3 regions of the Halomonas sp. I5-271120 genome follow, and region 1 is predicted to be linked to each of the others. Evidence: riboswitches for the same ligand, from Rfam matches in the RefSeq annotation. Region 1 holds a riboswitch; each other region holds the start of a gene.

Evidence for each region. A riboswitch is a leader RNA that binds a small molecule or an ion and turns the genes downstream of it on or off. The one in region 1 is predicted to bind thiamine pyrophosphate.
Region 2: linked by a shared signal. The riboswitch ahead of Q2K57_RS10795 (sodium:solute symporter) and the one ahead of thiC (phosphomethylpyrimidine synthase ThiC) in region 1 are both predicted to bind thiamine pyrophosphate.
Region 3: linked by a shared signal. The riboswitch ahead of thiM (hydroxyethylthiazole kinase) and the one ahead of thiC (phosphomethylpyrimidine synthase ThiC) in region 1 are both predicted to bind thiamine pyrophosphate.

Annotation. Positions count from the first base shown of each region.
Region 1 covers NZ_CP130701.1:737,851-745,317, forward strand. Annotated here, with positions in the region: partial or broken gene Q2K57_RS03250 (TenA family protein) at 1-598, shown strand, start outside; TPP riboswitch at 719-846, shown strand; partial or broken gene thiC (phosphomethylpyrimidine synthase ThiC) at 930-2,739, shown strand; gene Q2K57_RS03260 (porin family protein) at 3,016-3,552, opposite strand; gene Q2K57_RS03265 (CBS domain-containing protein) at 3,869-4,552, opposite strand; gene Q2K57_RS03270 (Yip1 family protein) at 4,956-5,567, opposite strand; gene cyoE (heme o synthase) at 5,747-6,634, opposite strand; gene cyoD (cytochrome o ubiquinol oxidase subunit IV) at 6,646-6,975, opposite strand; gene cyoC (cytochrome o ubiquinol oxidase subunit III) at 6,977-7,467, opposite strand, start outside.
Region 2 covers NZ_CP130701.1:2,421,774-2,429,240, forward strand. Annotated here, with positions in the region: gene Q2K57_RS10785 (CoA-acylating methylmalonate-semialdehyde dehydrogenase) at 176-1,675, shown strand; gene Q2K57_RS10790 (hypothetical protein) at 1,844-2,515, opposite strand; TPP riboswitch at 2,781-2,914, shown strand; gene Q2K57_RS10795 (sodium:solute symporter) at 2,904-4,328, shown strand; gene ilvD (dihydroxy-acid dehydratase) at 4,466-6,154, shown strand; gene Q2K57_RS10805 (ABC transporter permease) at 6,299-7,467, opposite strand, start outside.
Region 3 covers NZ_CP130701.1:3,324,175-3,331,641, reverse strand. Annotated here, with positions in the region: gene Q2K57_RS14915 (extracellular solute-binding protein) at 1-1,529, shown strand, start outside; gene Q2K57_RS14910 (microcin C ABC transporter permease YejB) at 1,824-2,894, shown strand; gene Q2K57_RS14905 (ABC transporter permease) at 2,894-4,012, shown strand; gene Q2K57_RS14900 (ABC transporter ATP-binding protein) at 4,005-5,618, shown strand; TPP riboswitch at 5,665-5,759, shown strand; gene thiM (hydroxyethylthiazole kinase) at 5,801-6,601, shown strand; gene thiE (thiamine phosphate synthase) at 6,594-7,235, shown strand; gene Q2K57_RS14885 (DUF4399 domain-containing protein) at 7,436-7,467, shown strand, end outside.

The sequences.
Region 1 (7,467 bases):
TGGCACCGCTATATCGAGCACGACTTCGTGCGCACCCTCGGCGCCGGCACCCTCGATCAAAACGCCTTTCGCTGCTATCTACAACAAGACTACCTGTTCCTGATCCACTTTGCCCGCGCCTACGCGCTGGCCGCCTACAAGAGCCGTACCCTGAGCGACCTGCGCCAGGCCAACCGAACTGGACCTGCATGTCGGTTTCTGCCGCGATTGGGGCATTTCCGAGACCGATCTGGCCGCAGTGCCCGAGGCCCGCGAGACACTGGCTTATACCCGCTATGTGCTCGAGGCCGGCCACCGCGGCGACCTTCTGGACCTCCACGTAGCGTTGGCGCCCTGCCTGATCGGCTACGGCGAAATCGCGACCTGGCTCAATACCCAACCCACCACGGTGCGCGGCGCGGCCAACCCTTTTGACGCCTGGATCACGCTGTACGAAGGCCCCGAGTTTCAGCAGGCCATGGTGGATGAAATGGCCTGGCTCGATGCGCGCCTAGCGGAGGTCGGGCCGCGACGCTTCCAGGAACTGAGCCAGATATTCAGCGAGGCCACACGGCTCGAGATCGATTTCTGGCAGATGGGCCTCGATCAGCGCGACTGAGCCTGTCTCACAGGGCCTGTCGCACAGGGCCTGCCAAAATGGGCTCGCTGGAAAAGACCGCTCGGTTTGGTGGTGCCGAACGGCCATTGCAAGCCACCACCGGGAGCCAAGGCTCCCACCACTCGCTTGACGGGGTGCCGGTGATACCGGCTGAGATCATCCAACAGGCGCTAAAGGCGCCTGACAGGACGGATCCCGTTGAACCTGACCTGGCTAGGACCAGCGTAGGGATCAAGCGACAGGCAGGCCGTTTCCCCGCCGGTGCCGAAAACCGCCTGCCCCTGTCTCTCCTTCGCTTGTCCTCCCTGATGTTACCGGGAGAACACATCGCATGAGCAACACCCAGCACTTTCTCAACGAGCAGGCCCGCGTCGATGCGGCCGCCATCGCGCCCATGACGGGCTCGCGCAAGCTCCATGTCGAGGGCTCGCGCCCGGACATCCGCGTGCCCTTTCGCGAAATCGCCCTGTCACCAACGACCACCACCGACGGCGTCGAGCACAACCCGCCGCTGCTGGTCTATGACACCTCCGGGCCCTACACCGATCCGGGTGCCGAGATCGACCTGCGCCGCGGCTTGCCTGCCCTGCGCCAAACCTGGATCGATGAGCGCGACGACACCGACTGGCTGGATGGCCCCAGTTCGGGGTATGGCCGGCGCCGCGCCAACGACCCCATGCTGGCGCCACTGCGCTTCGAGTTGCAACGCTCTCCAAGGCGCGCACGCCCCGGAAAGGATGGCAAGGCCGGCAACGTCACCCAGCTCTACTATGCCCGCCAGGGCATCGTCACCCCGGAGATGGAGTTCATCGCCATCCGCGAGAATTTGCGCCGCCAGGCGCGCTGTTCAACGTATACGGGTTCGGAAGAGGTAGAGCACATCCTTGACCACCAGCACCCAGGACAGGGCTTCGGTGCCAGGCTCCCCGAGGAGATCACACCCGAGTTCGTGCGCGACGAGGTGGCCGCCGGACGTGCCATCATCCCCTGCAACATCAATCATCCGGAATCCGAGCCGATGATTATCGGCCGCAACTTCCTGGTGAAGATCAACGGCAACCTGGGCAACTCGGCGGTGACCTCTTCGATCGAGGATGAGGTCGACAAGATGACCTGGGGCATCCGTTGGGGCTCGGACACCATCATGGACCTATCCACCGGCCAGAACATCCACGAGACCCGGGAGTGGATCATCCGCAACGCGCCGGTGCCGGTGGGCACCGTGCCCATCTACCAGGCGCTGGAGAAGGTAAATGGCGTGGCTCAGGATCTGACCTGGGAGGTGTTTCGCGACACCTTGATCGAGCAGGCCGAACAGGGTGTCGATTACTTCACCATTCATGCAGGCGTGCTCTTGCGCTACGTGCCGCTGACGGCCAAGCGGGTCACCGGCATCGTCTCCCGGGGCGGGTCGATCATGGCCAAGTGGTGCCTCTATCACCATCAGGAGAGCTTTCTCTATACCCACTTCGAGGAAATCTGCGAGATCTGCAAGCAGTACGATGTCGCCTTCTCGCTGGGAGACGGCTTGCGCCCGGGCTCGGTGGCCGATGCCAACGACGCGGCCCAGTTCGCCGAGCTCGAGACCCTCGGTGAGCTGACGCGCATCGCCTGGAAGCATGACGTCCAGGTGATGGTCGAGGGACCCGGCCACGTGCCCATGCACCTGATCAAGGAAAACATGGACAAGCAACTTACCGAATGCGACGAGGCGCCCTTCTACACCCTAGGGCCGCTGACCACCGATATCGCGCCGGGCTATGATCACATCACCTCCGGCATCGGTGCCGCCATGATCGGCTGGTACGGCTGCGCCATGCTCTGCTATGTGACCCCCAAGGAGCATTTGGGCCTTCCCAACAAGGACGACGTCAAGACCGGCATCATCACCTACAAGATCGCCGCCCATGCCGCGGATCTTGCTAAGGGCCATCCCGCCGCCCAGCGTCGGGACAATGCGCTGTCCAAGGCGCGCTTCGAGTTCCGCTGGGAGGATCAGTTCAATCTGGGGCTGGATCCGGACACGGCCAGGGAATACCACGACGAGACCCTGCCCAAGGACTCGGCCAAGGTGGCCCATTTCTGCTCGATGTGTGGGCCCAAGTTCTGCTCGATGAAGATCAGCCAGGAAGTGCGAGACCATGTTTCCAATAACGCGATCAAAGACGGGACCCAGGGAGAGACCCGAGACGAGGCATCTGACCGTCGCCTCGACGATGACCCGAAAGCGGTAAAAAAGGGCATGGAGGAGCAGGCCCAAGCCTTCCGGGATGCCGGCGCCCGGCTCTATCAGCAGGTCTGAGACACCCGCCCACGCTCACTTCGGCAAAAGGCCCCGCCATGACTGACATGGACGGGGCCTGGTTGTGGCCGCTGGCGTCATGCATGACGCCAGAACACGGCAGCGTCTGCCGGCATCAGAAGCGGTAGGTAGCGCCCAGACTGAAACCGTCGAAGGTGAAATTGTCTTCATCGAGATAGCGGATGTAGTCGGCGCCGAAAGACAGGTTGCGGCTCATATCAAACTCTGCGCCGACACCGCCGGAGAAACCGCTCTCACTGTCATCGCCGTTGAAAGTGACGTCATTGAAGGAAACCTCACTGGCACCCAGCAATGCATAGAGCCGGAATTCCCGGGAGACCGGCAGGAAGCCCTTGGCGAAGATGCCTGCCAGGTAATCCAGATCGATATCCACGCCACCAATCGAATCCGACCCGCCGGTGGCCAGGTGGCCCTCAATGGCAAAGTAGTCGTTGAACTGCATGCCGGCTCTCAGTCGTAACGCTTCGCTCTCGGCGGAGGAGCTTCCCTGCGGATCGAAGTTCCAGAACATGACATCGGCGCCAAGGTAGGCCGCCGGTGTAATACTCATCTGTTCTGCCTGTGCACTGCCCGACACACCCAAGGCCCCCACCACGGCGCAAGCCGCCACCGGCGCTATCAATCGCTTCATGACTCATCTCCTCCGTTAGAAATCCCGATCACGGCACTGTTATCCGACGATGTCGTCCAACGCGCTTAATCGACTGCCGCAGCCAACCGCATTGAACAACCATTCCGACTCACCGAATTGACTAACAACGCTAATCAAGCCGGGTTTTAAAACAGTGTTTTATATCCCTATTCTAACGTGGATCATTTTCCATGATTGCGCCAGTAAATTATGTGATCGACGGCGGTTGGCGATCACCGCGAGAAAGCGACCACTCACTCGCAGATTAGTCGCAATTGACGAAATGCAGGCCACTTAAGGCAATACACTACTAGAGCTACAAGGCGCCAAACCCCAGCGGCATGCGGCTCATATTGTTCTCGACCCGTTTGACGCCTGGCTGGTTCTCGGCGGCCAGCTGTACCGCCTTCATTTCCTCATCACTGGCGACCAGGCCCCACAGCTCGACGACGCCATCCTTGACGATAACGTTGACGCGTACGGTGTTGAGCTTGTCCTCGATCTCCTTGCTGAGCGCTTCACGCAGGCTGCGGTCATCGACCGTTCCCTCGCTGGCCGGCGGAGTGATGGCCAGGCCTTGCAGCAGGTTGGAACGACTGACGATGCCTACCAACTTGCCGTCCCGGGTCACCGGCACCCGCTTGATATGGCGCTTCTCGAGCAGCCGGGCAATATCAGCGACGCAGACATCTTCCTCCACGTCGACCACCGGGTGGGACATGATGTCTCGTGCCGTATGGCCATGTGTCTTGATGTAGCTGGCCGCCGTTTCGGGCCCCGAAGAGACCAGCGCCAGCCACCAAGGCGTGGGCTTCTCGGCCTGATTTTCGGCGCGTCCCATCAGGTCGCCTTCGCTGACCATACCCAGCAGATGCTGGTCATCATCGATCACGGGTACCGCACTGATATGGTGATCCAGCAACAGGCGAGCAATTTCCTGGACACCTGTCTCGGGGGAAACACTGATAACCGTTGGCGTCATGACATCGACAGCGCGCATGGCACATCCTCCTGATGAATGCTGATGGCACAGAATGGTCTGGCAAGCCTCGCGCTCGATGCTTGGCATGGCCTGAATGCGACGCGCGCAAGGGGGATGGTTTCGCCAGGGCCTACTTAAACTCTAGTGCTGCCCCGAGATAGCCACAAGGCGGGATGGCGACATGCCGCACCCCTATCATGGGAGATAAGCCGACAATCGCCAGGTATCGGCTCGGCGTCTTGCCTAAGGTCGGCAGCGCCAGCTCTTTCAGTAAACGACAGCGCAGAGCCCAGGCAGATGACAGAACCCGGCACATGAACAGGGCGGCCAAAGGGCCGCCCTGTTCATGTCTGTCATGCGTATCGGTAATGATGGGTCGCGAACCAGCGCTTCCTGCGCGGACATGCGACCCTTTGGCGCCTCAGTTCCCGAGCAGTGCCAGGATGATGCGCTCCCCGTAGCCCCAGAGCAGGACTGTCAGGCCCAGCAGCACCTCAAGCAGGAGCACCCCGATGCCGAGTGTGGAACTGGAGACGATGAAGCCTTCTTCGCGACTGATGTCGAGAAAAGCCGGAATGCCCAGGTAAAGCAGATAGGCAGTGTAGCAGAGCCCAAGAATACCGGCCAGCAGGCACAGCCAGATAATGGGATAGATAGCCACAAGACCGCTGATGAACATCGGCGTGGCCACATAGCCAGCGAACACGATGCACTCGCTCTGTTTCGGCGGGTTGGGCGTAAAACGCTTGGCCATGGCACGGATCACCTTGCCCACCGCATACACCGCCGCGAGTATCACCAGATAAAAAACGACGCCAGCCCCCAAAGCATCCAGGTAGCCGAGCTGTATCGTGGTCTCGCCCCCCAGCCCCCAGCCCACCTGGGTGGTGCCGATATAGGAGCAGATGACCGGGATGGCTGCCAGCAGCAGCACATGATGCTCGTAGAGGTGGGTGAGCGTCTCGCGCTCTCCCTTGATCTGTTTCCATTCGCGTTGCGGATGGGCCATCAAGCCCCAGACATGCGTCAGCATCCGGATACCTCCATCTATCAGCAGGAGAGATCGTCATGAACCGACCTCAAGCACACACATGAAGCGTGCCTTATCAGCAGTATAGTCAGAAGGAAGGAGGAAGCGTCGACGACGGTTATCACCGTCGTCTCAACGCTTTGGATTGTTCGGGGAGAGCTCTGAAAGAGATCAGGGTGAGATCAGCGCAGCGAAGTCCATAAAAGCGGCGCATTAGGGAGGGCGGCATCCAATGACATCATCAGACTCAGTGCCGTGATGGTGAGAATGGAAAATCCGAACACGCTCTTGGCCCAGCGCTCCTCGTCTTGGGCACGATAGCCCTTACACGCCAGGTACAGCCAATAGACTCCCATACCCAGAGCGACGATGAAGTAGCCGGGGCCGGCATAGCCCGCAATGCTCAGCGCCAGGGTCGCCGGAATGAACGCCAGGATATAGCCGAGGATGTGATGCTTGGCACGGTGAATGCCACGCACCACCGGCAATACCGGAATCGATGCAGCGCGATAGTCTTCCAGGCGGAAGATGGCAATCGCATAGGAATGCGGCATCTGCCACAGGCAGAAGATGGTCAGCAGCGTCATGGCACCGGTATCGAAGGTGCCGCTGACGGCACAGTAGCCCACTACCGGCGGTATGGCCCCAGAGAGGCTACCGACCAGGGTGCCGTATTCGGAATGACGCTTCATCCACAGGCTGTAGACGACGACATAGATAACGAAGCCAAACGTGGCCAGCCCAACCGTCAAGGCGTTGGTGCCCAGAGCCAGCAGGGCAAAGCCTGCCAGCCCCAGCGCCGTGGCGAACCACAGCGTAGCACCCGCGGTGACGCGCCCCTGTACCAGCGGACGATTCTGGGTGCGCCGCATCACGCGATCGATATCTTGGTCGATGACGTTGTTGAAGGCACATCCAGAGGCAATCACCAGCGCCAGACCCACCACGGCAGAGAGAAACAGCGGCAGGTCGAACCCGCCCTGGGCGGCTAGAAAGTAGCCGCCCAGAACGGAGATCAAGTTACCGCCGATGATCCCCGGCTTGGTGAGTGTCAGGTAGTCCTTGAGCATGGAGGGCTGCGTTATCCGATCATCATGTTGAGGTTTAGATGATGCATGATCCACAGGGAACCTCCGATGACTAGAACCAGGATCGCCACGGCGAAGACGAACGACGTCAAGTTCCAGCCTTCGTCAGTCTTGGCGCTCATGTGCATGAACAGCACCAGCTGAACCAGCACCTGCAGCACCGCTGTCACAGTGATGACGCCGACCATCGCCAAGGGGCTGAAGTCGCCGCTCATCACTACCCCGAAGGGAATGATGGTCAGGACGATGGACAGAACCAAGCCCGTCACATAGGACTTGACGCTGCCATGACTGTTGTCGTGAGACGTGTGTGAGCCACTCATATCACAGGACTCCCATCAGATAAACGAAGGAGAATACGCAGATCCAGACAATGTCCAGGAAGTGCCAGAACAAGCTCAGGCACATGATCCGCGGACGGGTAACGTCGTTCAGCCCCTTTTTCTTGAGCTGAACCAGCATCACCAGGATCCAGATCAAGCCGAAGGTCACGTGCAGGCCGTGGGTGCCGACCAAGGTAAAGAAGGCCGACAGGAAGGCACTGCGATCCGGACCGAAACCTTCATGGATCAGGTGCTGGAATTCGTAGACCTCCATCGCCACGAACGAAGCGCCCAGGACGAAGGTGATCCACAGCCAACGGCTGACCTTGGCCGTCTGATTGGCGTTCATCGCCAGCACGGCCATGCCGTAGGTAAAGCTCGAGAACAGCAGCAGGAAGGTCTCGACCAGCACGAACGGCAGCTCAAAGATCTCGCCCGGTGTCGGCCCACCTGCCGTGCCCTTCAGGAGCACAGCGAAGGTGGCGAACAGGG
Region 2 (7,467 bases), 1.7 Mb from region 1:
CACTCGAACTAGCCGCTTCCTACGCTTTGGCCGTGTCGATATGCACATAAAGTCGAAGCCGGGGTGCCATGGCTTAATGCACTATACCTCCGCCAGTTCATCCACAATCACAAGAGGCTGTCCCGCGCGTGGCGCCGTGTCGCCATCGCCAGAGGTCTGCCCAGGAGCCGCCATCATGTCAGTGCGTGAGATTTCCCTTTATATCGACGGTCAACCGGTGCCCTCCCAGAGCGGGGAATGGCGCGACGTGCTCAATCCGGCGACCCAGGAAGTGGTGGCCCGGGTGCCGTTCTGCACAAGCGACGAGGTCGACCGCGCCGTAGCCAGTGCCAAGGCGGCCTTCAAGACCTGGCGCAAGGTGCCGCTGGGCAAACGCATGCGCATCATGCTCGCCTTCCAGGCACTGATTCGTGAGCACACCGCCGAGCTCGCTGAACTGATCACCGAGGAGCACGGCAAGACCTTGCCGGATGCCGAAGGCGAGGTCGGTCGCGGCCTGGAAGTGGTCGAACATGCCTGCTCGATTCCGAGCCTGCAGCTTGGTGAGCTTGCCGAGAATGCCGCCAACGAAGTCGATGTCTACACCATGAATCAGCCTCTCGGCGTGGGTGCGGGCATTACCGCCTTCAACTTCCCGATCATGCTGCCCTGCTTCATGTTCCCGCTGGCCATCGCCACCGGGAACACCTTCGTCTTGAAGCCCTCTGAGCAAGATCCCTCTTCGACCATGCGCCTGGTCGAGCTGGCCCACGAGGCCGGCGTGCCGGCCGGGGTGCTCAACGTGGTGCACGGCGGCCCGGACGTGGCCAACCAGATCTGCGATCACCCGGACATCAAGGCGCTGTCATTCATCGGTTCGACCCATGTCGGCACCCATATTTATCGCCGTGGCTCAGAGGCCGGCAAGCGGGTGCAGTCGATGATGGGCGCCAAGAACCATTGCGTGGTGATGCCGGATGCCAACCGCAGCCAGGCCATCAACAACCTCCTGGGCTCGGCCTTCGGGGCCGCCGGCCAGCGCTGCATGGCCAACTCGGTGGTGGTGCTGGTGGGTGAGGCCAGGACATGGCTTGAGGACATCATCGAAGGCGCTCGCAACATGAAGGTCGGCCCCGGCACCCAGCGCGACGCCGATCTGGGGCCGCTGGTGTCGCCCGCCGCCCGCGAGCGGGTCGAAGCGATGATCGAGGCCGGAGCCAAAGAGGGCGCGACCCTGGCGCTGGACGGTCGCGGCCTCAAGGTTGAGGGCTATCCTAACGGTAACTTCGTCGGTCCTACGGTGTTCAGTGACGTGACCGCCGAGATGACCATCTACCGCGAAGAGGTCTTCGGGCCGGTACTATGCGTGGTGGGCGTCGAGACCCTCGATGACGCCATCGACTTCGTCAATGCCAACCCCAACGGCAACGGCACCTCGATCTTTACCAATTCCGGCTGGGTGGCACGGCGTTACGAAAGCGACATCGATGTTGGCCAGGTGGGCATCAACGTGCCGATCCCTGTGCCGGTCGCCTACTTCAGCTTCACCGGCTCGCGGGCCTCGAAGCTTGGCGATCTCGGCCCCAACGGCAAGCAGGCGATCGCCTTCTGGACTCAGACCAAGACCGTCACCGCCCGCTGGTTCGAGCCAGAGAACATCTCCGGCGGCATCAACAGCACCATCTCGCTGGGTTGATCGCGTTCTAGCCAAAGCTTTGTAGCCGGCGCTGGGTCGCCGGCACCTTGTCACAAGAGCTTTGTCACATGAGCGCTGCGGCGAAGTGCTTTCCCGCACGGTAATACACGGCCCCGTCTCGAGAGAGGCGGGGCCGTCTGCGTCGTTGGCTAACGTTTTCCCGGGCGTTCAGCTCAAGTCGCTCAGCAGCGCTAACACCGGCTCGACCTGGCTGACGTGCAGTACCAGTTTCACTCCGCCGGCCTTGGCATCGTGCAGCGGCGTAACCACTGCAAATTCGCCTTCCTCGAGGTGGAACTCATGGATTTCGCGCAGGCCTTCTGAGGTCTTACAGCAGATCGAGCGGTAGGCATCGTCTTCGCCGTAGGTCAGGCGGTGGTAGACCTTGAAGAAAGTGTAAAGGGCAAGGCCGTTGGGAAAGTCTGGCCAGCGGGCAGGACTTTCTCGGGTCTCAGCATCGATTGTTGCGCCGTTTTGCTCGGCCGAGGCGATAGCGTTGGCCAGGGGCTCGGCCAGCAGTGAGCCGGTATCGATCGGCAGCGGTGTCAGGTTAGCCAGAGCATCACGGTAGTAGGCGAGGCTGGCGGCGATGTCGTCTGTACCGCGAAGCTTATGCTCGTGGTGATGCAAATCCGCGGGTGCGAAGGCGCCATTTTCCCAGCCATGGATTACCTGCAGGGTCAGTCGTTGCTCGCGCAGCGCTTCGTCCAGTAGCGCCTGAAGTGCTACGCGCAGATGAAGCTTGCGTTCCGGGACATCGTTATCGAAGGCTTCGTAGGGCATCGCAAATATCTGGTGCAGGCACCCTTCGGCGTGCTCCTTGGCTTCTGTGTAGTTCATCCTGAATTCCTGCAGGTAATTGTTGGCATGGGGTATTCTGAGCATCGCCTAGGTTATCGGCTGAGAATGGCATTACCTGAGTGATTGAGGCGATTTGGCCGGCCGGGATGACTCAAGTATCCTGTCACGAGATAATCACAGCGTTATACTCGTCAGCAAAGTACTCACCATCGAAGTACTTACTAACGTAGTACTTGCTGACGAGTACTTGACGACTTAGTACTGACCATTTTAGTACTGACCATTTTAGTACTCACAATTCATTCACTGTCGCCAGGGGAGTCCCCGGCTGTGCCGTCAATATGGACAGGCGCGAGCTGGGACTGAGAGTGCACCACGTGCTGACCCTGGAACCTGATCCGGTTAATACCGGCGGAGGAAGTGCGACATGCCTTACCCAACGTTAGCCGCGCTGGGCGCGACGCTTGTGCTTTTCACTTTGCTTGGCCTGCGCGCCCGGCATTTCAACAGGGCGCTGGGTGACGGTGTTCCCGATGACGCCCTCGATGACTATGTCACCGCCCGCAACTCCCAGAACGCCTCGACCCTGGGGCTGTCCTTCCTGGCTTCCGGCATGGGGGCGTGGATTCTCTTCGCGCCGCCGGAAGTGGGTGCCTTCGCGGGGCCGGTCGCACTGGCCGGTTATGCCATTGGCGCGGCACTTCCCTTCCTGGTGCTCGCCGCCTGCGGCCCGGCGATCCGCCGCTATCTCCCCGAAGGGCGCAGCATCGGCGAATTCGCCGAGCGTCGCTACGGAGCCGGCGTGCGCCGCTATGTGTCGCTGATTTCTATCCTCTACATGGCCTGCTTCCTGGCGGCGGAGTTGACCGCCATCGGCGGCATCACCGCGCTGCTTTCCGAAGTATCGCCGGCGTTGGTGGTGAGCGGTGTGGCCCTCACCACGTTGCTTTACACGGCGCTCGGTGGGCTGCGGGCGAGCCTCGCCACCGATCGCTGGCAGGCGGGGCTCTTGATTGCGCTGCTGGCGGTGGTCGGCTGGCTGGGCCTGTCGCGGCTGCCGGCTTTGCCGGAAGAGGCTACGATGCCGGGCATCCCCACCGGCAGTGCGCTGTCCGTGGCGTTGACCCTGGTGATCGCGGTCACGGCGGCAAACCTTTTTCATCAGGGCTACTGGCAGCGGGTCTGGGCGGCAAAGAGCGGTCAGGCGCTGGGACGTGGGGCGCTGCTGGGTGGCCTGGTGACCGTAGCGGTGGTGGCGGTGGTCGGGGGCCTGGGCATTCTCGCCGCCATGTCAGGCGTTGCCCTCGGCGAGCCGCCGATGCCGTTCTTTGCCCTGCTGATCGACGCGTCGGCCGGCCTGAAGCTGCTTGGCCTGGTGCTGGCGGTAACGCTGGTGGCCTCGAGCGTCGATACCCTGCAGAACGCTATCGCCTCGCTGGCGGTCGGCGATGGCAGTGAACGCGGCCGGACGGGGCTTGGTCTGCCGATGGCCCGCTGGCTGACGGTGGCGCTGATGGTGCCGGTGGTGGTGCTGGCGCTGCAGAATCTCTCTGTGCTGCGACTGTTCCTGATCGCCGATCTGCTCTGCGCCTCGGCGATCGTGCCGGTGCTGCTCGGCCTGTGGCCGCGCATGACCACCTTGGCGGCGGTGGCCGGCGGTCTGGCGGGCCTTGTGGGTGCCGTGCTGCCCGGCTGGCTGGAACAGGGCAGCTTCACGGCGGGGCTCTTGGCGGCAAGTTTTCCCGGTGGCGTACCGACCCTTGAGCCTTTCCTCGGCGCGCTGGTCGCCTCGACGCTTCTAAGCCTCACCGTTGCATCTCTGCGCCCGGCGCGAGAGGCTCGCGCCGTCTAACCGTCGCCGAACAGGCTGCCTAGACGCGGGGGCTTGCCAAGGCGGCTTGCAAAGGCGGTTTGCAAGACCGTTTACAAGGGCAGGGCATGGCGCCCACTATCAGGGGATTGACGACCAACCCGCTGATAGGAGGCTCCATGTCTGACACGCCCAAGGATTCACGCCGGCGCTATTCCGCCCCGGTGGTCGATGGCCTCGGTAAGTCCGCCAGTCGCGCCATGCTGCGCGCGGTGGGCTTTACCGATGAAGACTTCGCCAAGCCCCAAGTGGGCATCGCCTCGACCTGGAGCCAGGTCACGCCCTGCAACAGCCATATCGACGGCCTCGCCGACGAGGCCAGTGCCGGTGCCGATGGCGCCGGTGGCAAGGGCGTGATCTTCAACACCATCACCATCTCCGATGGCATCGCCAACGGCACCGAGGGCATGAAGTATTCCCTGGTCTCGCGGGAGGTGATCGCCGATTCCATCGAAACCGTGGCCGGCTGCGAGGGCTTTGATGGCCTGGTGGCGATCGGCGGCTGCGACAAGAACATGCCGGGCTGCCTGATCGGCCTGGCCCGCCTCGATCGTCCCAGCGTGTTCGTCTACGGCGGCACCATCCTGCCCGGCGAAAACCACACCGATATCGTCTCGGTGTTCGAGGCGGTGGGCGGTCACGCCAAGGGCGATCTCGACCTGATCGACGTCAAGCACATCGAGGAAACCGCGATTCCCGGCCCTGGCGCCTGCGGTGGCATGTACACCGCCAACACCATGGCCTCGGCCATCGAGGCGTTGGGCATGAGCCTTCCTGGCAGCTCGGCGCAGAACGCCGTTTCACAGGCCAAGCGCGACGACTGCGCGGCTGCCGGGGCCCAGGTGCTCGAACTGCTCGAGCGCGATATTCGTCCCTCTCACATCATGACCCGCGAGGCCTTCGAAAACGCCATCACCCTGGTGATCGCGCTGGGCGGTTCTACCAATGCGGTGCTGCACCTGATCGCCATGGCGAATAGTATCGGCGTCGAACTGGGTCTCGACGATTTCACCCAGCTTGGCAAGCGGGTGCCGGTGCTCGCCGACCTGCGCCCCAGCGGCCATTACATGATGAGCGAGCTGATCGAGATTGGCGGCATTCAGCCGCTGATGAAGATGCTGCTGGAGGCAGGACTCCTGCACGGTGATTGCCTGACCGTGACCGGCCGGACACTGGCCGAAAACCTGGCGGGCGTGGCGCCGTATCCCGACGATCAGCGCATCATCGCGCCGCTCGATGCGCCGCTGAAGGCCGAAAGCCACCTGCGCATCCTGCATGGCAACCTGGCGCCGGAAGGGGCGGTGGCCAAGATCACCGGCAAGGAAGGGGTGCGCTTTACCGGCACCGCCCGGGTGTTTGGCTCTGAAGAGGAGGCTCAGGCGCGCATCAATGACGGCACCGTGGTGGCCGGCGACGTGGTGGTGATTCGCTACGAAGGCCCCCGCGGCGGCCCCGGCATGCGGGAGATGCTGACTCCGACCTCGGCGATCATGGGGCGTGGGCTCGGTGATTCGGTGGCGCTGATCACCGATGGGCGCTTCTCCGGGGGCAGTCATGGCTTCGTGGTCGGCCATATCACCCCGGAGGCCTTTGACGGTGGGCCGCTGGCGCTGCTCGAGAATGGCGATCAGATCACCATCGACGCCGAAGCCGACACCATCACCGTGGCGCTTCACGAAGACGAGCTCGAGCGTCGTCGTGCCGCCTGGCAGCAGCCGGCGCCACGTTATCGCCGCGGGGTGCTGGCCAAGTACGCCAAGACGGTGAGTTCCGCCTCGACCGGTGCAGTGACCGACCTGCCTGACTAGTCAGTGCCGCTGTGGCGGGTGGAAGCCGGCAAGGTTGGCGGGAAAGCTCGTCAGGAAAGCCCGTCAGGAAAGCTTGCTATGCAGTCTTGTCATGCGGGCTCGGCAGAAAAAATGGGCTGGCGTCCTGATCCTCCGGCCGGTCGCTCAGGGCTCGCAGTTGGCGGTATGGCGCAGCCGCAGGCGGGCGCGCAGGTGACGGGCCAGCACATCGACGCCGATGTTGAGCAGGGCGGTGATCAGGATCAGCACCATGGCGCGGTCGAAACGGATCTCCTGAATGGCGCTGTCGACGTAGAACCCCAGGGTGGTGATGCCGAGGATACCGAGAATGGCCGTCTCGCGCATGATGATCTCCCAGCGGTAGAACAACAGCGCCAGGAAGGGGCCGTATAGGCGCGGCGTGAGCTCGTAGGCATAGCGTTCGAGGCCGTGAGGCGCATCCTGGCGCAAGCGCACCTCGTTGCTGCGCCGGCCGACCAGGTGGGCGATGATGCCGCCGTTGTGAATCGCCAGCGCCACCACCGCCGGTAGCATCGAGGGCCCCCATAGCTGGAGCAGGATAAAGGCCAGCAGGTACTCGGGGGTCGAGCGCATGATCACCAGCAGCCCATGGCCGAGCAGATGAGCCAAACGATTGCCCGGGACTCTGGCGCCAGCTTGCTGTGTGCTGGCAAGCGCCAAACGCCCATGCCACCCACGTCCCTGAAAGAAATGACGCGAGACCAGCGGGTAGAGCGCCAGCGCCAGTAAGCCGGTCAGCACCAGGGCGATCTGGGTCAGCACCAGAGTTTGCCAGATGCCGGGCAGTGCCTCATTGGCCATGATGTCGCCAAGCCAGCCGACGAGACCGGATACTCCCTCACCATGGCGCAGCGGCGACGGCACGATGTCTTCGGTGAAGAAGCGCGAGACGTTGCTCCACACGATCGGCAGGCCGCTGCCCAGGCAGAAGGGCGCCACCACCAGATACACTGGCACCAGCAGCGGGCGCACCCAGAGCCGAAGGCTGGCGATCAGGGCGTAGAACAGCAGCAACAGGGCGCCCACGGTGTCGTAGTGGCCCTGGGCGAAGGCCGATTCCAGATAGAAGCCAAGCGTCGGCATGCCGACGAAGCCCAACACGGCGCTGGAGCGCAGGCCGCATTCGAGCCGGTAGCTGGTATAGCTGACCAGGTGCGGCCAGGCCTCGCGCAGCCGCGTGAAGGCAAGCGTCGAGAGCCGTCCGCTGCCGGCGGGCAGCACGCGCTCGGGAAGCGGGTCGGTTTCCTCGAGGATCTCCGCAAAGACCTTGGCGAATACCCCGGCATAGGGCA
Region 3 (7,467 bases), 1.2 Mb from region 1:
CCTTCTCGAGCTATGGGCTGCTGGCCGAGGGCATCCGTCTTGACCCACAGCGCCGCTGGATCGAGTTCGACCTGCGCCCCGAAGCGCGCTTTCATGACGGCGAGCCGGTCGAGGCCAGCGACGTGGTGTTCAGTTTCGAGACGCTGACTGAGAAGGGCCAGCCCTTCTATGCGGGCTACTACGAAGACGTGACCAAGGTGCGAGCGCTGGATGGCGACACCGTGCGCTTCGAGTTCGCGCCCAATAATTCCCGCGAACTGCCGTTGATCATTGGTCAACTGCCGATCCTGCCCGAACATTACTGGGCCGATCGCGACTTCACCGCCACCACGCTGGACCCGCTGCTGGGCTCGGGGCCATATCGAATCAGCGAGGTACAGCCGGGCCGACGCATTGTCTATGAGCGAGTCGAGGACTATTGGGGCAAGGACCTGTCTGTGAACCAGGGTCGTCACAATATCGACGAGCTGGTCTATGACTATTATCGGGATCAGACCGTTGCCCTAGAGGCCTTCAAGGCCGGCAACCTGGACATGCGCATCGAGTCCAGTGCTCGCCAGTGGGCCACCGCCTATGACTTCCCGGCTGCCGAGAACGGCCTCGTCAAGCAGCTGAACATATACGATGGCCAACCCTCGGGCATGCAGGCCTATGTGATGAACCTGCGCCGTGAAACCTTCAAGGATCCCCGGGTCCGAGAGGCCATCAATCTGGCCTTCGACTTCTCCTGGCTCAACGACAATCTGTTCTATGGTGCCTATGAGCGCACCGAAAGCTTCTTCGAGAACTCGCCCATGGCGGCCAGCGGTCTGCCCTCCGAGGACGAGCTCGCGCTTCTTGAGCCCCTCAGGGATCAACTGCCCGCATCAGTTTTCGAGACCCCGCTGCCGCTTGAAGAACCTGAAAAGCTGCGCCCGCGTCTGGCCAAGGCCCTGGAGCTGCTCAACGAGGCCGGCTATGTAGTGCGTGAAGGGGTGATGACGCAGGTGGAAACCGGCGAGCCGCTGAGCCTAGACGTGCTCCTCTACGACACCCAGTTCGAGCGGGTCGTCCAACCACTGCTGCGCAACCTGGCCCGGCTAGGAGTGCAAGGCGACATCCGCATCGTCGACGTCAACCAGTACCTGAACCGCCTGCGTAACTTCGATTACGACATGATTGTCGGCAGCTTCCCGCAGTCGAACAATCCCGGCAACGAGCAGCGTGAATACTGGACCAGTGCCTATGCCAACAAGCCCCAGAGTCGCAACCTCATCGGCCTGGAAAACCCGGCCATTGATTCGCTGGTCGAGACACTGATTCGCGCCGACAGCCGCGAAGAGCTGAATACCGCCGCCCGCGCCCTGGACCGCGTACTGCGCCATGGATTCTATGTGGTGCCTCAGTGGTATCTCGACAAGACGCGCATCGCGCTGTGGGATATGTTCGACTATCCCCAGCCGTTTCCAGAGTACAATCTGGACCTGTCTGCCTGGTGGGTCGACCCGGAACGGGAGGCCGAAATCCGCAAGCGACAGCGCAGCCGCTGACCTAGACTGCCCCCTGGGCCAGGCCGGACAGTTTGTGCCTGAAGATGAGTGCGTAAATAAAGACGGGAGCTTACATGCTGGTACCTAGGTTCTCTGACTTAAGCTCTGTTGCTTAGGCCCTGATGCTTAGCCCCTGATGCTTAGCTTCTGGTGCGGGCTGAAGACGTTGCATTGATATGGCCCGTCGTCCCCATTTCCGCGGTCTGATCAAACAAGACCGGCGATAAAGGCCGGTCATACGCGATCAGGGTCGCTTCACAGACATTATTGCTGGAACGCTGAAAAGGACTCTTCGTGGCTTCCTATGTCCTTCGCCGCCTGCTGCTGATGATCCCTACCCTGCTGGGGATCCTGCTGCTCAACTTCATCATTGTGCAGGCTGCCCCTGGCGGCCCCATCGACCAGATGCTGGCACGCAGCCAGGGCCTGGACAGTTCGGCCAGCACCCGCCTCGATGGCGGCGGTGGCGATAGCGTCAAGGGCGAGTCCCGCGGCTCGCGGGGCGTCGAGGAGCGCTTCATCGCCCAGCTCGAGGAGCAATTCGGCTTCGACAAACCCGCTCATGAGCGGTTTTTAGACATGCTCCACGACTACGCCACCTTCGATTTCGGCGAGAGCTTCTTCCGCGACCGGCCGGTGGTCGACCTGATGGTCGAGCGCCTGCCGGTGTCGATATCGCTGGGGCTATGGACGACGCTGCTGGTCTATCTGATCTCGATCCCGCTGGGGGTGCGCAAGGCCCTGCGTCACGGCTCGCCCTTCGATGTCTGGACGTCAGGCCTGGTGATCGTCGGCTATGCCATTCCCGGCTTCCTGTTCGCGATCCTGCTGATCGTGCTCTTTGCCGGCGGCAGCTACTTCGATGTCTTCCCGCTGCGCGGCCTGACGTCACCGGACTTCGACACCCTCTCGGCCTGGGGCAAGATCAAGGACTACTTCTGGCATATCTCGTTGCCGGTGCTGGCCTCGGCCATCGGCAGCTTCGCCACCCTGACCATGCTGACCAAGAACAGCTTCCTCGACGAGATTCACAAGCAGTACGTGCTGACCGCCCGAGCCAAGGGCGCCGGCGATCATCAGGTGCTCTACGGCCACGTCTTCCGCAACGCCATGCTGATCATCATCGCCGGGCTGCCCTCGGCGCTGATCGGCATCTTCTTCACCGGCTCACTGCTGATCGAGGTCATCTTCTCGCTCAACGGCCTCGGGCTGCTCGGCTTCGAGGCGGTGATGCAGCGTGATTACCCGGTGATCTTCGGCACTCTCTACCTTTACACCCTGATCGGCCTGGTCCTTAAACTGATCTCCGACTTGACCTACGTGTGGGTCGACCCGCGCATCGACTTTGCGACGAGGGAGGCCTGATGCGCATCTTCACACACTTTTATCAGTCCCTATCGCCGATCACGCGCCGTCGCCTGGCCGTTTTCCACGGCAACCGCCGGGCCCGGCTGTCGCTGTGGCTGTTTCTGTTCATGTTCATCTTGAGCCTCGGCGCCGAACTGATCGCCAATGACAAACCGCTGGTGATGCAGTATCAGGGCGACTGGTATGTGCCGCTGCTCGTCGACTACCCAGAGACCGAGTTCGGCGGTTTTCTGCCCACCGCCACCGACTACCGTGACCCCTATGTGCGCGACGCCATCGAGGACGATGGCTGGATGCTGTGGCCACCGATCCCCTTCTCCTACCAGACGCTGGACATGGAGCTCAGCCGGCCGGCGCCTTCCTCGCCCGACGGGCGTCATTGGCTGGGTACCGACGACCAGGGCCGCGATGTGCTGGCCCGGGTGATCTATGGCTTCCGCCTGTCGGTGGTCTTCGCCCTGGTGCTGACCGTTGGTTCGCTGACCATGGGCGTGGTGATCGGCGGCGTACAGGGTTACTTTGGCGGCAAAGTTGATTTGATCGGCCAGCGGCTGATCGAGATCTGGTCGGGGCTGCCGGTGCTATTCCTGCTGATCATTCTGGCAAGTCTGGTGCAGCCCAACCTGTGGTGGCTGCTCGGCATCATGCTGCTGTTCTCCTGGCTGGGCCTGGTCGACGTGGTGCGCGCCGAATTTCTGCGCGCGCGCAACCTCGAATATGTGCGCGCTGCCAAGGCCATGGGCCTGCCCTCGCACCTGATCATGTGGCGTCATGTGCTGCCCAATGCCATGGTCGCCACCCTGACCTTCATCCCCTTCCTGTTCACTGGTGCCATCACCACCCTGACCGCTCTGGATTTCCTGGGCTTCGGCCTGCCGCCAGGCTCGCCGTCGCTTGGCGAACTGGTAGCCCAGGGCAAGAACAACCTGCAGGCGCCATGGCTCGGCATCACCGCTTTCGTGAGCCTGTCGCTGATGCTCTCGCTGCTGGTATTTATTGGCGAAGGGCTGCGCGATGCGTTCGATCCGCGCCATATCCAGACCAGCCCCAAGGCACTCGCCTCGACTACGTCTGCGACCACGCATGACGCCGCCAGGAGCACGGACGATGCCTGAAACGCCCCCGCACTCTCATAACCGACCGCTGCTGCGCCTGGACGATCTGACCATCGGCTTCGACGGCGAGAGGGTAGTGGATTCGCTGTCACTGCATATCCATGCCGGCGAAGCGCTGGCCCTGGTTGGCGAATCCGGCTCAGGCAAGTCGGTCAGCGCCCTGGGGGCCATGAACCTGCTGCCTGACAATGCCAGCGTCACCGGGCAGCGCCAGCTGGGTGATACCGATCTGGCGACGCTAAAAAGGCGCGACTGGCAGGGCTTGCTTGGCAGTCGAGTTGGCTTCGTTTTTCAGGAGCCCATGACCTCGCTGAACCCGCTGCATACCGTCGAGAAACAGATCGGCGAGACCCTGCGCCTGCATCAGGGCCTCAGTGGTAAGGCCGCCCGCGCCAGGGCCAGGGAGTTGCTTATCCAGGTCAAGCTGCCACGGCCGGACGAACTGCTGGATGCCTGGCCCCACCAGCTGTCAGGCGGCCAGCGCCAGCGAGTGATGATCGCCATGGCGATCGCCAATGAACCGGAGCTGCTGATCGCCGATGAGCCGACGACGGCACTCGATGTCACCGTGCAGCAGGACATCCTGGCCCTGCTCAGAGAGCTTCGCGAGCGCCACGGCATGGGCATGCTGCTGATCACCCATGACCTGAACCTGGTGCGCCGCCATGCCGATCGGGTCTGCGTGCTCTATCACGGCCGCGAGCAGGAAACCGGTCCGGTAGAACGCGTCTTTCGTGATCCGCAGAGCCACTACACCCGCACGCTACTGAATGCCGAGCCACAGGGCCGGCCACGTCCCATCGGCAGCCCCCCTGTGCTGATGGCGGCGCGAGCCTTACGGGTAGCCTTTTCGCGCCCCAAGCGCCTTTTCTCTCGGAACCCGCCGCCCTTCGTGGCGGTGCAGCCGCTCGACCTGACCCTTCGCCGCGGCGAGACCCTGGGCATCGTCGGAGAGTCCGGTTCCGGCAAGACCACCTTAGCCATGGCGCTGCTGCGCCTGACGGCCAGTGATGGCGAAATCGACTTCGCCGAGGAGCGGCTGGATACGCTCAGCGGCAAGGCGCTGCGCCAGCAGCGTCGACGCTTCCAGATCGTCTTCCAGGACCCCTATGGCTCGCTGTCGCCGCGCCTGCCGGTGGCCAAGATCATCAGCGAAGGGCTGCGTTTTCATCATCCCGAGCTCGATGACGCCGAGGTCGAACGGCGCGTCCAGGCGACGCTGCTCGAGGTCGGGCTGCCCGCCGACTGCGCCTCGCGCTATCCCCATGAGTTCTCCGGTGGCCAGCGCCAGCGCATTGCCGTGGCCCGGGCCATCATTCTCGAGCCGGAGCTGGTAGTGCTGGATGAACCTACATCGGCGCTGGACCGTACCGTGCAGAAACAACTGGTCGAGCTGCTCAGGGATTTGCAGGCCCGGCGAGGCCTGAGCTACCTGTTCATCAGCCATGACCTGGCGGTGGTGCGCGCCATGGCCCACCGGGTCATGGTGATGAAGGATGGCGACGTGGTCGAGGAAGGCTCAAGCGAGCAGGTACTGGGCGTGCCTCAAACGCCCTACACTCGAGCGCTGGTCGACGCCGCCGGCCTAGCGCCGGTAACCGGCTGATGCTGGCTGGGCTTTACAGCCAGCCGATCGGCAGAGATAGTGTGCACACTGACGACAGGGGCGCCGGCACTCGCCGGCTGAGAGGCACCCTTCGAACCTGACCCGGATAATGCCGGCGGAGGGAGTCGTGTGGTGGGCGCGCCCGACGCCTGCCACACGAACGCCTCCGCTCAGGAGGCACGATGATCACGATTGACCCCACTGCCCATCTGACGCGAGTCCGCGAGACGGCGCCGCTGATCCACAACATCACCAACTTCGTCGCCATGAATGCCATGGCCAATGTGCTGCTCGCCATCGGCGCGTCGCCGGCCATGGTGCATGCGCGAGAGGAAGCCGCCGAGTTCGCCGGGCTGGCCCGCGCCCTGACCATCAATATCGGCACGCTATCACCGCACTGGGTCGAGGCCATGCTCGAGACGGCTAGCGCCGCCCGAGCAGCCGGCACGCCCTGGGTGCTGGATCCGGTCGCGGTAGGTGCCACCGCCTATCGCCGCAAGACCGCCCGCCAGCTGATTGCCCTGTCACCCACGGTGATACGCGGCAATGCCTCCGAGATCATTGCCCTGGCGACCGAAAGCGCGAGCGGCCGAGGCGTCGACAGCACCGATGCCGCCGACAGCGCCCACGACGCGGCGCTGCAACTGGCCCGAAAAACCGGCGCCGTGGTCGCCGTCACCGGCGAGCAGGATCTCGTCACTGACGGCCAGCGCCTGGTATGGGTCGAGGGCGGCCATCCGCTGATGCCCAAGGTCACAACCCTTGGCTGTTCGCTGACCGGGGTCGTCGCCGCTTTCATCGCCGAGGCCGAGGATCCCTTTGTGGCGACCGTCGCGGCACTTGCCTGCTATGCCAGGGCCGGCGAACTGGCCGGCCAGGAAGCCAGAGGTCCCGGCAGCTTCTCGGTCGCCTTTATCGACGCTCTCTATGGACTCGACGCGTCAGCACTTGAGGATCGCCACCCGGAGGTCCGCCATGTGTAACCACAGCCCATCCAAGGCATTCGACCTGACCTTGTACCTGGTGACCGATGCTGCGCTTTGCGCAAAGAAAGGGCTCATCGATACCGTGCTTGCCGCCGTGCGCGGCGGCGTGACGATGGTTCAGCTGCGTGACAAGACAGCAAGCGATGCTGAGCTCATCGATCAGGCTCGACGACTCATGACCGCACTGCACGGCACCGGCGTCCCGCTGATCATCAATGACCGTCTAGACGTCGCCATTGCCGCCGGGGCCGACGGCCTGCACATCGGCCAGGAGGACGGCGCCGTGGCCGAAGCACGCCGCAAATTGGGGCCCAATGCTATCCTGGGGCTCTCGGTGGAAAACAGCACCCAGCTCGCCGCTCTCGATCCGCAAGGACTGGATTATCTTGGTATAGGCCCGGTGTTTGCCACCGCAAGCAAGCAGGATCATGCGCCGCCGCTCGGCATTGGCGGTCTCACCGAATTAGCGGCATCAAGCCCGCTGCCGAGTGTCGCCATCGGCGGCTTGAGCGCGAGCCATGTCGAGGCCATCCGGCAATCGGGCGCTCATGGGCTGGCGGTGATCTCCGCGATCTGCGGTCAACCCGATCCGCAAGCTGCCGCCACGGCATTTGGCCAGCCGCTTTCATAGCCCGGCAAAGGCCACTGGCGAAGCTCTCACCTGTGCCCTGCGTCCTGCGGCTTTCCAACCTTGGATGTTTATCTTCTTGAGCAAATACGGTGAAACCTCATCCTTTTCTCATGGAACGGCTACGCTGAGTGCAGGCAGAAACGCTGCTTGGCCTGGCGTGATACGTCAGGTCACATAGACCGAAACTGGGAGACGCGGAAATGAAGATGCTGACGCAAAGTGCCGGCCGCTG